2 regions of the Nitrospira sp. Ecomares 2.1 genome follow, and region 1 is predicted to be linked to the other one. Evidence: riboswitches for the same ligand, from Rfam matches in the RefSeq annotation. Region 1 holds a riboswitch; the other holds the start of a gene.
What was found. Region 1 has a riboswitch for cyclic di-GMP ahead of ACWHYD_RS08695 (sigma-70 family RNA polymerase sigma factor). Riboswitches for the same ligand answer to the same signal wherever they lie in the genome.
Positions count from the first base shown of each region.

Region 2: linked by a shared signal. The riboswitch ahead of ACWHYD_RS16270 (Flp family type IVb pilin) and the one ahead of ACWHYD_RS08695 (sigma-70 family RNA polymerase sigma factor) in region 1 are both predicted to bind cyclic di-GMP.

Region 1 is NZ_OZ224219.1:1,996,094-2,001,841, reverse strand. Features, by position in the region: gene ACWHYD_RS08705 (hypothetical protein) at 109-669, opposite strand; gene ACWHYD_RS08700 (cell wall hydrolase) at 1,109-1,678, shown strand; gene ACWHYD_RS08695 (sigma-70 family RNA polymerase sigma factor) at 1,679-2,557, opposite strand; cyclic di-GMP riboswitch class I at 2,643-2,733, opposite strand; gene lptG (LPS export ABC transporter permease LptG) at 3,033-4,121, opposite strand; gene ACWHYD_RS08685 (LptF/LptG family permease) at 4,151-5,239, opposite strand; gene ACWHYD_RS08680 (cold shock domain-containing protein) at 5,554-5,748, shown strand, end outside.
Region 2 is NZ_OZ224219.1:3,676,089-3,681,836, reverse strand. Features, by position in the region: gene ACWHYD_RS16275 (phosphatase PAP2 family protein) at 1-898, opposite strand, end outside; cyclic di-GMP riboswitch class I at 2,054-2,134, shown strand; gene ACWHYD_RS16270 (Flp family type IVb pilin) at 2,230-2,403, shown strand; gene ACWHYD_RS16265 (Flp family type IVb pilin) at 2,553-2,756, shown strand; partial or broken gene ACWHYD_RS16260 (IS3 family transposase) at 3,075-4,192, opposite strand; partial or broken gene ACWHYD_RS16255 (TadE family protein) at 4,391-4,636, shown strand; gene ACWHYD_RS16250 (TadG family pilus assembly protein) at 4,864-5,748, shown strand, end outside.

The DNA of each region.
Region 1 (5,748 bases):
CGCTCTTGTCGGACTGTCAACTCATTCATACAGGCTTAGCTAGCAATGAGGGCTACCCCCTATGATTTGAGGGATCTCTAACACTCGCAGAAATGACAGGAACCGAATTCACCACTGCCATTCATCCGGTGTGCCGGTCCACCATGAATCAGGATTCAATTCGCGCCACCGGGTTTGTTGTGCCCATAATTCTTCCGTCTGTGTCCGACTCAACCGATTGGCCATCGCTGCTGTCACGTCAAATTGTTGTCGAATACCTTCATGAATAAGCTCTTGCGCCATACGAGGCATGACATTTGGCGGATCAATGAGATCAAGAATGTCCCGTGCGGTCAAATTCAAAGCTAACTGCTCTACTTTCACATAATCCTCCTGCTTCGCTAATGATCCTAAATAACCATCAATTGCCTGATATACGTAGGCCAAATAAACATACGCTTCAACCGAGGGGTTGCGGTCAATATTTTTTTGGCAAGCCTCCACCGCTCGCCGGTAATCTCCGGCACTCAAAAACACTTTAGCATGCGCGAGAGGCTTACTAGTCAAGATAGGAATTTGGTCTGACTGAGCCCAACCATTGGAATGCGGCAACGTAACCAGAAGAATTACTCCCACGCCGAAACACACCATCAGTTCCCATGCTCTTTTGCTCGCCGACAAAGCCCTCATGATCTCCTCCCTCACTAAAATCTTGGAATATGCAGCATTCTCGATAGATTCCCAGGTTGTTCACCCCATTTTCCGCTGATTCAATTACCCAATTTTAAGATTGTCGGATTTTTAATCAGTAGGAGAATCCCGAAATCTCCCTGTTTCCAATGCCTATTTAAAAAAAAACCGTTTCCCCTTGTCTATGATGTCCCGGAACCACGACATAATGCTGTAGGGAAGGCCACTTGTAATTTATAAAAATCCAAAAGGCCTAACACCAAACTCCCCACTACAATACAAGACTCCCATAGAAACGAGCCATTGAACAATCTAAAACTTCAATGGCATATACCTTGCGAAAGATTTTATCCAAAAAGCATTACATTGAACTTAGCTCCTTTATTAAAAAAACAACGCGCAAACAATTTAAACCCATCACCACTAAAAAAGGGATAAAATGAAACAAAACAAAAGACTTTTGCCTTTTATCCTCATCATTGGCCTAGAAACCTTCTTTTTATGCTTAATCCCGGTCTCCCCTACTCACGTAAATTCGGCTGATATCGCTTTGGTTCTTTCGTCTTCTTCGCCTGGCTCATCATTGCCGCTAGAAATGACCCAGACGAAGGATTCCACCCACAGCGACGATACATTAGCCGCCCTAACAATCTACCTGGAAGCCCGTGGGGAAAGTTTTGCTGGAAAGTTAGGCGTTGCGGCCGTCATTCGGAACCGGATGACTCACAAATACCACAGCGATGGCACGGTCAAGGGCACGGTTCTTCGTGCCAAACAGTTTGAGCCATGGATCGGGCGGAATCCAAACGAAGTGAAATTTGATCAAACGAATCGAAAAATGCAAGAAAGTTTATTAGCCTGGAGGCTTGTGCAAGACGGTCGGAAGGTAGTGGATGGGGCTGTGCTGTTTTATAATCCCAAACTGGTCAAGACCCCCCATTGGGCTCAGGTCAACCGAAAAGTGGCCCAAATTGGCGGACACGAATTCTTTAATAAGCACACCATTTAACTAGTCATTGCCTGCACGCGTTTTTCGCAAATTCTTAGGCCGAGTCGGACTGCGTCCCCCATCCTCAATACGTTTCAACTCTATGCGTAAATGTCGGAGTGCACCGGAATGCACCCGACAGACGCCAGATTCGGTAAGCCCCATTTGGTGACCAATTTCCTTCATCGTTAATCCGGTGTGATAATAGGACTGAAGTACTTCTTGCTGGCGTGCCGATAATGTCTCAAGGGCCGCTGATAATGCCGCCTTCATTTCTGCGTCCGCACAGGCCACAAAAGGGTCAAGATGGTTAACATCCGGCAAAACATCACGAAGCGTACATTCATCTTCTCCTTGCCCAACCGGCTCGTCCAGACTAATTAGACGAGGATCACACCCTCCCACTCCCTCTATTTCATCAATGGGAACGCCCAATAGCGCAGCCAATTCCTGTGAAGTCGGTGGCGTCCCGTTTTTCTGAAGATGTTCTTCAACAATTTGTCGCACTTGATCTCGACGGGATCGAACAGACCGAGGAACCCAATCCATTGCCCGAATTTCATCTAACATCATGCCACGGATGCGATATTCGGCAAATGTTCTAAATTTGATATCCCGTGTTGGATCATAGCGCTTTAACGCGGACAACAAACCCATTGCCCCGGCGCTCGTCAAATCCTCGACATCCAGGGAAAAGGGATTCTTGAACGCCATAACTCCAGCCATCCGGCGAATGATCGGGAGAAACTCCAATAAAATCCGAGTAACATGTTCCTGATCAAGCCGGTCCTGCGCTTCTCCATTTTCTGGTTTGTCCTGACTAACTGAGCCAAGGCAAGACGAGTCGAGCTCTTTGATGCCAAGTGCTGGCTCTGTGAAATGTTGCGCGTCATCGTCCATATTTCGGCCTTTCCTTGTGACCAAAAAAAAGCGCCCAATTCCAGGGAATGGGCGCATGAACGAACGCATGGACCTACCAACACAGTTCGGTAACCAGACGAACCCTAAAACAACCACGCTCTCAGGGTTTCTTGGCTTTGCGCCCTACCCTCACGGATAGTTTGCCCTTGTCACCTGTTGAATTTGTTATCCGATAATCACAACCTTATGTAAGTGGTGAGTTTTTGAAATTTCCGATCCACTGTCTGCCTGAAAGCATTGGGGCCTCCTCTACCCTTCAAGCTCTGTCTCTGTGCAAGTGTTATCGGATTCAAGACAGGGGGAGTTAAGAAAAAACCTTGCGTGTTCATGAGGGAAATTGACAAATTCATACATTGCACAGCATCAGGAACAAACACTAATGGTGCCAGCAAACAAAGACGAAATTTTCAATCACACATTTGTCGGAGCAATCTTCAAGGCAATCGCGATTCCCTCATTTTAGCTTCAAAAAAAGGTTAATTCCGATGACCAAAAACATGGCTGTGGCAATCCAACTACCAATGATCGGTAACACCGCTCCATTGCGTCCTAAAACAATACCCACGGAATGTGCGGCCCAGAAGAAAAATCCAATTGCCAGAGTTTGCCCAAGCCCTTTCGCCACTCCCACCCCACGCACACCACTTCCTCGAAGACTCACCGAGATCCCTAGCAATGTCATCACCAGAGGAACGATGGAGTACGCAAAACGAGCCCAATAATCAGTTAAAAAACGATGAGGACTATGGCCATCTTCAATTACTCTCTGAATATAATCATGCAATTCATACAACGACATGTGCTCTGGAGACTGAGATAGCCAATTCTGAAAATCATCAGGCGTGAGAGAGAGGCGCAACACCTGCCGTGGCATGCCATTCACTTGCATGCGTTCTTCTTCCTGAAATGTTCGTTGAATCACATGCTCAATCACCCATTCCTCATCGACAAATGTTGCCCATTCCCCTTCAAGAATTCCCTTGAGATTGAAGCGATCATCGAGTGTGTACTGGTGAATACCATTCAAACGATGTCCATCCTCTGTCACCGAATCAATACGCAAAAGGTGATTTCGTCCCACCCTGAGCCACAAACCTTCCGGAGTGAGTGAGAGGGGCTCTGGTTTATTTTGAATCAGGACCGATTGGACATATTCGGCTTTGATATTGGCCAGAGGAATCAACACAGCCGTCAAACTCAGACCCACGACACTCACGAGCGCACCAAAAACAAAAAAGGGAATGGCAATTTGATAAAAACTTAACCCGCAACTGCGCATCGCCGTAATTTCACGAGTCCGGTTAAGCCCACCAACCGTCAAAATTGAGGCCATCAGGGCCGCCAGCGGGGCCAGTAAAAAGGCAATTTCAGGGATTCGATAGACAAAAAAGCTAAAAATAACCGTTAAGTCCGCATCATATTTTAAAAATTTTCTTAATTTTTCGAAAAAATCCACGACGAGATAAATCGTCAACACCGTTACAAGACACATCAGGAAGACCCGGCTAAATTTTCCAAACACATACCAAGAAATTTTCTTCATGATCTAAATCTGGTTGAAAAATTTCTTGATCATTGCTTTCGTGCTTGAAATAGTAAGAATCCTGTCAGGCAGGCCAGGATGATGTTTGGCATCCATGCGCCAGCTAATGGAGAAATCACCAAAGTCGTCACGAGAAACTCTCCCAGCACATTTAATAGATAAAACCCGATGACCACGAGAACCCCAATCGCAAACCCTCCGGCTTTTCCCGACCGCTTCGACACAATTCCGACCGGAACGCCCAATAAACCCAGCACAAAGGTGGCGACCGGAAAGGCCGTGTCTTTATGAAACTCTATTAATCGACGAAGGGCACCGGCATCCGTTCCACCCGATTCTTCCAATTGTTGAGTGAGGTCTTGGTAGGTTTTCCGTTTGGTTTTTTCTTTCACTGACGTAAATGGTGAAGATAGCCAAAAATCATAGGTATCAAAGGCGACCCGATGAAAACTATTGGCATCTTTGGGGATTTGATGGATTGCCCCCCTAAACAAGCGAATACCAAACTGCTGACGTTCGCTCTGTTTCAACATTTGAAAATTCTCCGCCACAATGATCAAGGGTTGGTCGGGATTACGCTGATCCGAAATAAATACGCCCTTTTGGCCAGAGCCATTCTCTGAGTGAGGCACATACACCATGAGTCCAGGGATTGGTTCATTAAACACACCCGAATCAACAGCAAGAGTCAACTCATCTTCGATGACGCTCAGGGCCAAAGTCTTCAATGACACTTTGGCCCACGGCTGGCCCCATTGAGAAAGGTACACCGTTAAAAGAAATACCATTCCGGAAAAGACCGCCACAGGAAGGTTGATCCGCCAGAAACTAACCCCCGCGGCTCGAATGGCAGTCACCTCATTGTCAAACGATAGGCGATTAAATGCCGAAATTGAGGCAATCAAGCAGGCAATTGGTAAGGTTAGGACTAAAAAGGAAGGAAGCAAATGCAGAACAATCGACCCCAAGCCCGCCAAGCTAATTCCTCGAGATACCACTAAATCCACCAGCCGTAGCATTTCCTTCGTAAAAATGATGAAACACAATCCGGTGAGGCTGGTCAAAAATGGGGGAAGTAACTCAAAAAAAATGTACCGATCGAGAAGTCTGATCAACATCTTGGACAATACGGATGAATAAAAAGTGATAAAAAATGTCGGATAACCAACATGGCCCCCTCGGCCATTAATTCCAAATCTGGAACAATTACCCTACAGGCGAAATAGTAGGGAATGAATTTCCTCCTGTCATTTATTGACAGATTCTTTAAACTGTGCTACACCATCATCGTTTTTGTATTATGGTTAAAGAAGTGAAAAGGATATTACGCCGTGAAGCCGAGAGAGGAATGAACTCCTTTTTCGGCTTTTTTTTTAGGAACGCACAAATTTTATAATCTATATCCACAAGTGCTCTAATGGGGAGGGCCATCATGAGAAGTAAGGGAACGGTAAAATGGTTTAATGATCGAAAAGGTTTTGGATTCATTCAAGTTGAAGGTGGACAGGACGTGTTTGTCCATTATTCCGCTCTTCAAGAAGACGGATTTAAATCCCTAAAGGAGGGGGAATCCGTCGAATTTGACTTGGTAGAAGGAGCAAAGGGTCCGCAGGCTGCCAACGTCACT
Region 2 (5,748 bases), 1.7 Mb from region 1:
GTGCCAAATAAATAATGCACCAGGCAGTCAATAGTCCCCCGAATACATCGATCAGGTGATGTCCACCATGGATAAGCACGCCTGGGAGGACGAAAAGATTGATGAGAACTATTATAGGAAGCAACCAGCGGGAGGTGCGTGCGGAATACATAGCCAAAACGGCCATGATCGTGTGATACGAGGGAAAAGCCACCAGGCCTTCCATGTCCCTTGGAGAAATAAATTTAGGGCCTTCAGCCCCTAGGCGCAATAATTCGACACCATAGGATGAGCCAACAAGTGGTCTTGCCGTCTGCTCAATTGTGCCGGAAATGTCATAGAGCACGCTTGGGCCAAAGGCCGGGAACAGTGCCCAAAAGGCAAGCGTCACCAGACCTGAAGCGGTTATTGAAAGGATAAAAACATGGAGTTCTTTTTGTTTTCCTCCAAATCCTAAAATAATAAACAGTAAAGCCATTTGCGGTATTGAAGATAAATAGGCATAGCGCGTCAATTCATTTAATAATGGATGTTGACCAGCAAATTGAACAATGTCGGGCCATGAATACCCAATCCAAGAATCGATCTGAGCCAGAAAGGGATCAATGGGTTCTCGCCAAAGCGGGAGTAACAGATAACCGAAAACCGATAGCACAATTGTAAACAGAAGAAGCAACCCGGTGGCCATAAGCGTCATAGCGATTCGCTCACTACGCCCGCTTGAACGGTAGAACAGTCCCACTGTAATCATGAAAATTCCCAAGGCGAAAAAGAGGCTATAGGAAAACCAATCGAAACCAATGTTGCGCACAATAACCATACCAAGATCGAAGATAGCCAACACAAGTATGGTATTGCGTAAAAAACGCTCGACTGGCCATAGGAAAGGTTTTGTAAGTGGGAAAGTCCCCACTCTCATTATGTACATCCTCGCATTCGAATGGAGTCACTATAGTTGTGGGCAGGTACGGACCGCACCGTTAAATAGTGTCTATAATGCTTTGCATGATTTGACGAACGTGTCCCGATCGACTTGAAAATCCCCATCATCAACCGGAGTGTTATCGTGGAATTGTAATTCACCTGGTGAAGAGCGTGACGGCAAAAATTGGTGCTTATATCAATTGTATTCCTCCCTGTAGGTGTGGCACCGGTATTTGAGCTAAAAGCTGTGGAGATGGCGGGAAGGCGGATATACGAAAACAAATTCAACTGATCAACCAAACGGTCTAATTGAGTGGTTATAGTTCGGTTAAGAAAAGGCATCGGAAATGGTTAGATTGGTTCAGAATGGACCACCTTGCGAGGCGTCTTGAAAAATGGTTCAGACCAAGTTCTTTTCGGAATTTTTCCTTAATATCTTGAGATCGTGTGTCCGAGGTTTTTCTAAAGAAAAATTAGTAAATTAGGGGGTGAGCATAAAAGTTCAAATTTACTAACCCAGCTCCTATTATAATCCTGCGTCAATGTTGTTGACTGACTTACTGGAGTTCACCGCCAAAACAGGCTTCGCACAGAGAAATATACAGTGTATTCTTAGCCATCATCAGCGACATTCCCTCGTCATTATCATATTCCATCTGCCCTCCACGGATTTCTCCTCCTTTTTCCTTGTCGGTAGTTAGCAGAAATCTCTCCGAGGAACCTAAAAGTTTGATGCCTGATTGAAAATGTCGGCCCTGACACGGGAAGAGTGAGGGTAGTGGTATTTCGTCAGTCGGTTGGCTGTGTGCATTGCACTCCGACCATATAGCTCACGCCTGCTATCATCCCACGTCAAGTCTGCAGAGGTACGGTCGGGGACGGTCTGACCCGACATCCGAATTACCTTCACATCACGTCTTCGACGGACGTTCCGAACAATTTTGATCTCCTTCGTTAACAAAGGGGGGCAACACATCGTACCGCCTCACAATATGAAACATATTCAATGAAAAACATGAGCAAGTTTTTCCTGAAGTGGTCGATAATGAAGCATGAAAACGAAGAGACACAAAATACGGAATAGAAAATTTTCATGGATTTACGAGCATTTGTTCATGACCATGAAACATGGATTCGGTCGGGTGCCCCTTCCCGATAAGGGCGAACACGTCGTAAGACGTGGGCGCAAAGCCACGGGTCAGGGTTGGTCCCTGATAGCCGGGTTGCCGAAGGCACGGAGAGCCAAGGGGCAGCGTCTGCGTCAGAATTTTCCGGGCAGTCTGGCGTAACGAAAGTATTTACCTTCGCCCGTTAAGGAGATGCGCTATGGTTAACCAAGTAATGCGTTTCGTGAATGATGATGAGGGAGCCACCGCTATTGAGTATGGCTTGTTGGCCGCATTAATTGCCGCAGTGATTGTCACGGCCGTGACTGCTGTAGGGACTGCCCTCAGTGGTACCTTTACTACGATTTCCACGAGTGTTGCGGCTCCAAGCTAAGGGAGAACTCCTTCCCGCAGGGGTGCTTAGAAGTGCCGTTCCCTGTGGCATCTCATAGGGGCGGTACTTCCGCGGGAAGCCCATTTTGAAAGGTGGCGAAGTCTTGAGAGGTGGCGAGAAGGTCAGTAAAGGATAGGGAGGCCAGCATCATGCAGACAATTCTCCTGAATTATTGGCATCACTGGGTAAAGAACCTCCTTGTTGATGAAGAAGGTGCCACGGCGATTGAATACGCACTTTTGGCTTCGCTCATCGGGGCCACGGCGTTAAGTGCTCAAGCTGCCTTGGGAACCGCCGTTGGGAACATGTATACGCAAGTCATGGGTGTCATCGCGGGTGCGTTGGGTAGTTAGCGGGATACTGATAAAGTCTGTTCTCAGTGGTGTTGGAGGGGTAACCACCTTAAAAAATTTCGCTCAAGTCTTTCAACCGACGCATTTAGATGTCTTAGCGTCTTCGCATTGTTCTTCTATACCATGGTTCGTACCTTATTCCGGACTTGTGCCGTATCCGATCCATCTCTAACGGTAGTGTTAGTGGAATTTGAAGGTATGGCCTGATCGCTACCCTCCAAACCTGGTCTTCCGCCGGTTTCACGGACAGGTTAAAGAAGAGTTTTGGACTTGCTTCGTTTCCGTAGACACTCACCCTAGTTTTGCCATCTGCTGCTCCTACGCTGTTGGGCTGATATTTCCCAGGTGCTGATGACGTCTCGCCCGATTATAACACACCTCAATATAATCAAATATTTCTGCTCCCGCGGCTTCACGGGGTTTAAAGATGTGGCGACGTATTTTCTCCTTCTTCAGGGTCCCAAAGAAGGACTCGACCGCCGCGTTATGATAACCGTTTCCTCTGCGACTCATGCTGGGGAGCAAGCCATGCGTCTGGCAGAACCGATTCCATTCATCGCTGCTGAACGGCGATCCCTGATCCGAGTGGATAATCACGTCATGCTCGGGCTTGCGTCGCCACACGGCCATCAGTAAGGCGTCCAGCACGATCTCCTGAGCCAAGGTGGACTTCATCGACCAGCCGATGATCCGGCGTGAGTAGAGATCCATCACCACCGCCAGATACAGCCACCCTTCGTCGGTTCGAATAGAGGTGATGTCGGTCGCCCACGCACGATCCGGCCGGTCTATCGCAAACTGTTGCTGCAATCGAGTCGGTGCCGTAACCGCAGGCTTGGGGTAGCGGATACCTGGCTGCTTGTAGCCGCGCTGGGCGCGTATCTTGTGACGCTTCATGATCTTGGCAATCCGGTTCTTGCCCACCCGCTCACCCACTTCACGCAGATCGCAGAGCATGCGGGGCGCCCCATAGGTACGGCCACTCGCCTCATGCGACTCGCGGATTAGACCCAACCGGCGGTCATCGTCTTGCGCCCGCTGGGACGGGGGGCGCTCCACCCACGCGTCATACCCACTGCGCGATATATCTAACAGGCGACACATCGGCTGCACCGCCTACCGGTCCTGATGCTGCAAGATGAAGGCGTACCTCACGCCGGGTTTTTCGCAAAGTACGCGGCCGCTTTTTTTAGGAGGTCACGCTCTTCCTGTGCACGGCTGAGTTCCGCCTTCAGCTTCAGGTTCTCGCGCCGAACCTCTTTGAGCTCCGCCTCATATCGATCGGTGGCGTTGGGGCTATAGACTTTCACCCACTTGTACAGACTTTGTCCTGAAATCCCCAATCGCTTCGCCACATCACCTACCGCGTACCCCCGCTCGATAACTTGCTTGACCGCCTCTTCTTTGAACTCATCCGCAAAACGCCCCTTCGTCATACCGTATCCTCCCATGCTTTAAATTAACGTATAGGAGTGTCTACCGATTTGGAGGAAGTCCAGAGGCTTTTTCGATGTGTCCGCAAAATCAGGGGAAGACCAACCATTTAGATAGCCAAATGGAAACAAGGAGACATGAGTGGGCACCGAAGCAAACAAGTACAAAAGCTGCGACGATCCTAGCGCGGCTCGACGGCGGTAGAGTTTGCCCTCATTCTGCCGATTCTTGCGTCACTTGCATTTGGAGCGATCGATTTTGGGCGCATGTTGTGGTTTAAGGAGGTTCTGGTGAATGCGACCCGCGTGGGAGCGCGCCAGGAGACAATATTTTATTCGGGCAACGGCCAGGCAGAAATTGAAGCAGCCATCACGGCTTCTCTTGCTACGGGAGGAGTGGATCCATCAGGGCTCTCGGTGGTGGTCAATGGGGTCGGAAGCCCATAGGGACCGCCGTTAAATGTGGTGTCTACCATCCCTTGGAATTATTTTGTCATCGATAAACTCATCCCTGCGATTTCGACTCCAAACCTACAAGCCTCTGTGACCATGATGATGGAATAAGAAAAGGTGGAAAATGTCTTGTCCAAATCTTCAATGTGACGGAGAAACAAATATGTGGAAAAAACAACGATGGTCCCTTGTCTCACCGTTTTTGAACCAACGGGGCATTTATGGCGGTCGCAATGAGTATCATGGCCGGCGTGTCGATTGATGTCGGACAGGCTTTACTCACACAAAATGAATTGCACAATGCCTCGGATGCCTCCGCGCTGGACGCTGCGAGGCAATTGGGTGTGACATACCTTTCCTTGCCCATCGCTCCGCAGCAGGACATGGGTCGGGCACTCACTGGTAATGAACAATCACAAGTAATTGCTCAGGCGACGGCTGCGGCATTTGCCAACAGTGCTTCAGATGTTAGTAGTCTGTCTCTTTCGCAGGGAGATGTTGAATTTGGCATATGGGATTTCAATGCGCAGACGTTCAATCCAACGGTGAACCGGCCGAATGCCATTCGCGCGACTGTCCGACGTGATGGTGCGGCAAATGGAGCGATGCCGACATTTTTTGCCGGTATGTTAGGTGTGAGTACTATGAATATTTCGACCAGTTCGATTGCCGCATTAGGGACTTCAGGAGGACCTGTCCCACCGGGAGTGGCCGATGTGCCGTTTGCAATTTTCACTAACTGGTTCAACGGAGTCGCCAACTGCGATGGGGGTATACAATTTTCTCCGACTGGGCTGAATGCCTATGCGGGATGGCATGTTTTTGATCAGAACCCGGCTAATGCGAATACGCTCCGTAATACTATTGATGGGTTGAAAGATGGAAGCTATCAAAGTCCAGGGATCATCCCAGGGCAGACTCACTTTACGTTTACTGGTGGAGAAGTTGCTTCTGCCTTTCCCAATCTGATCGATCTCTGGGATGCGAAGAAACAATGGAATAGTGATACTGGACGGTATGAGTGGGATATCAATCTACCCGTATATCAGATGGAGGATCTTGTGGTAATCCCAGTGGTTCTATCACCATTGTGGGGTATGCTAAAG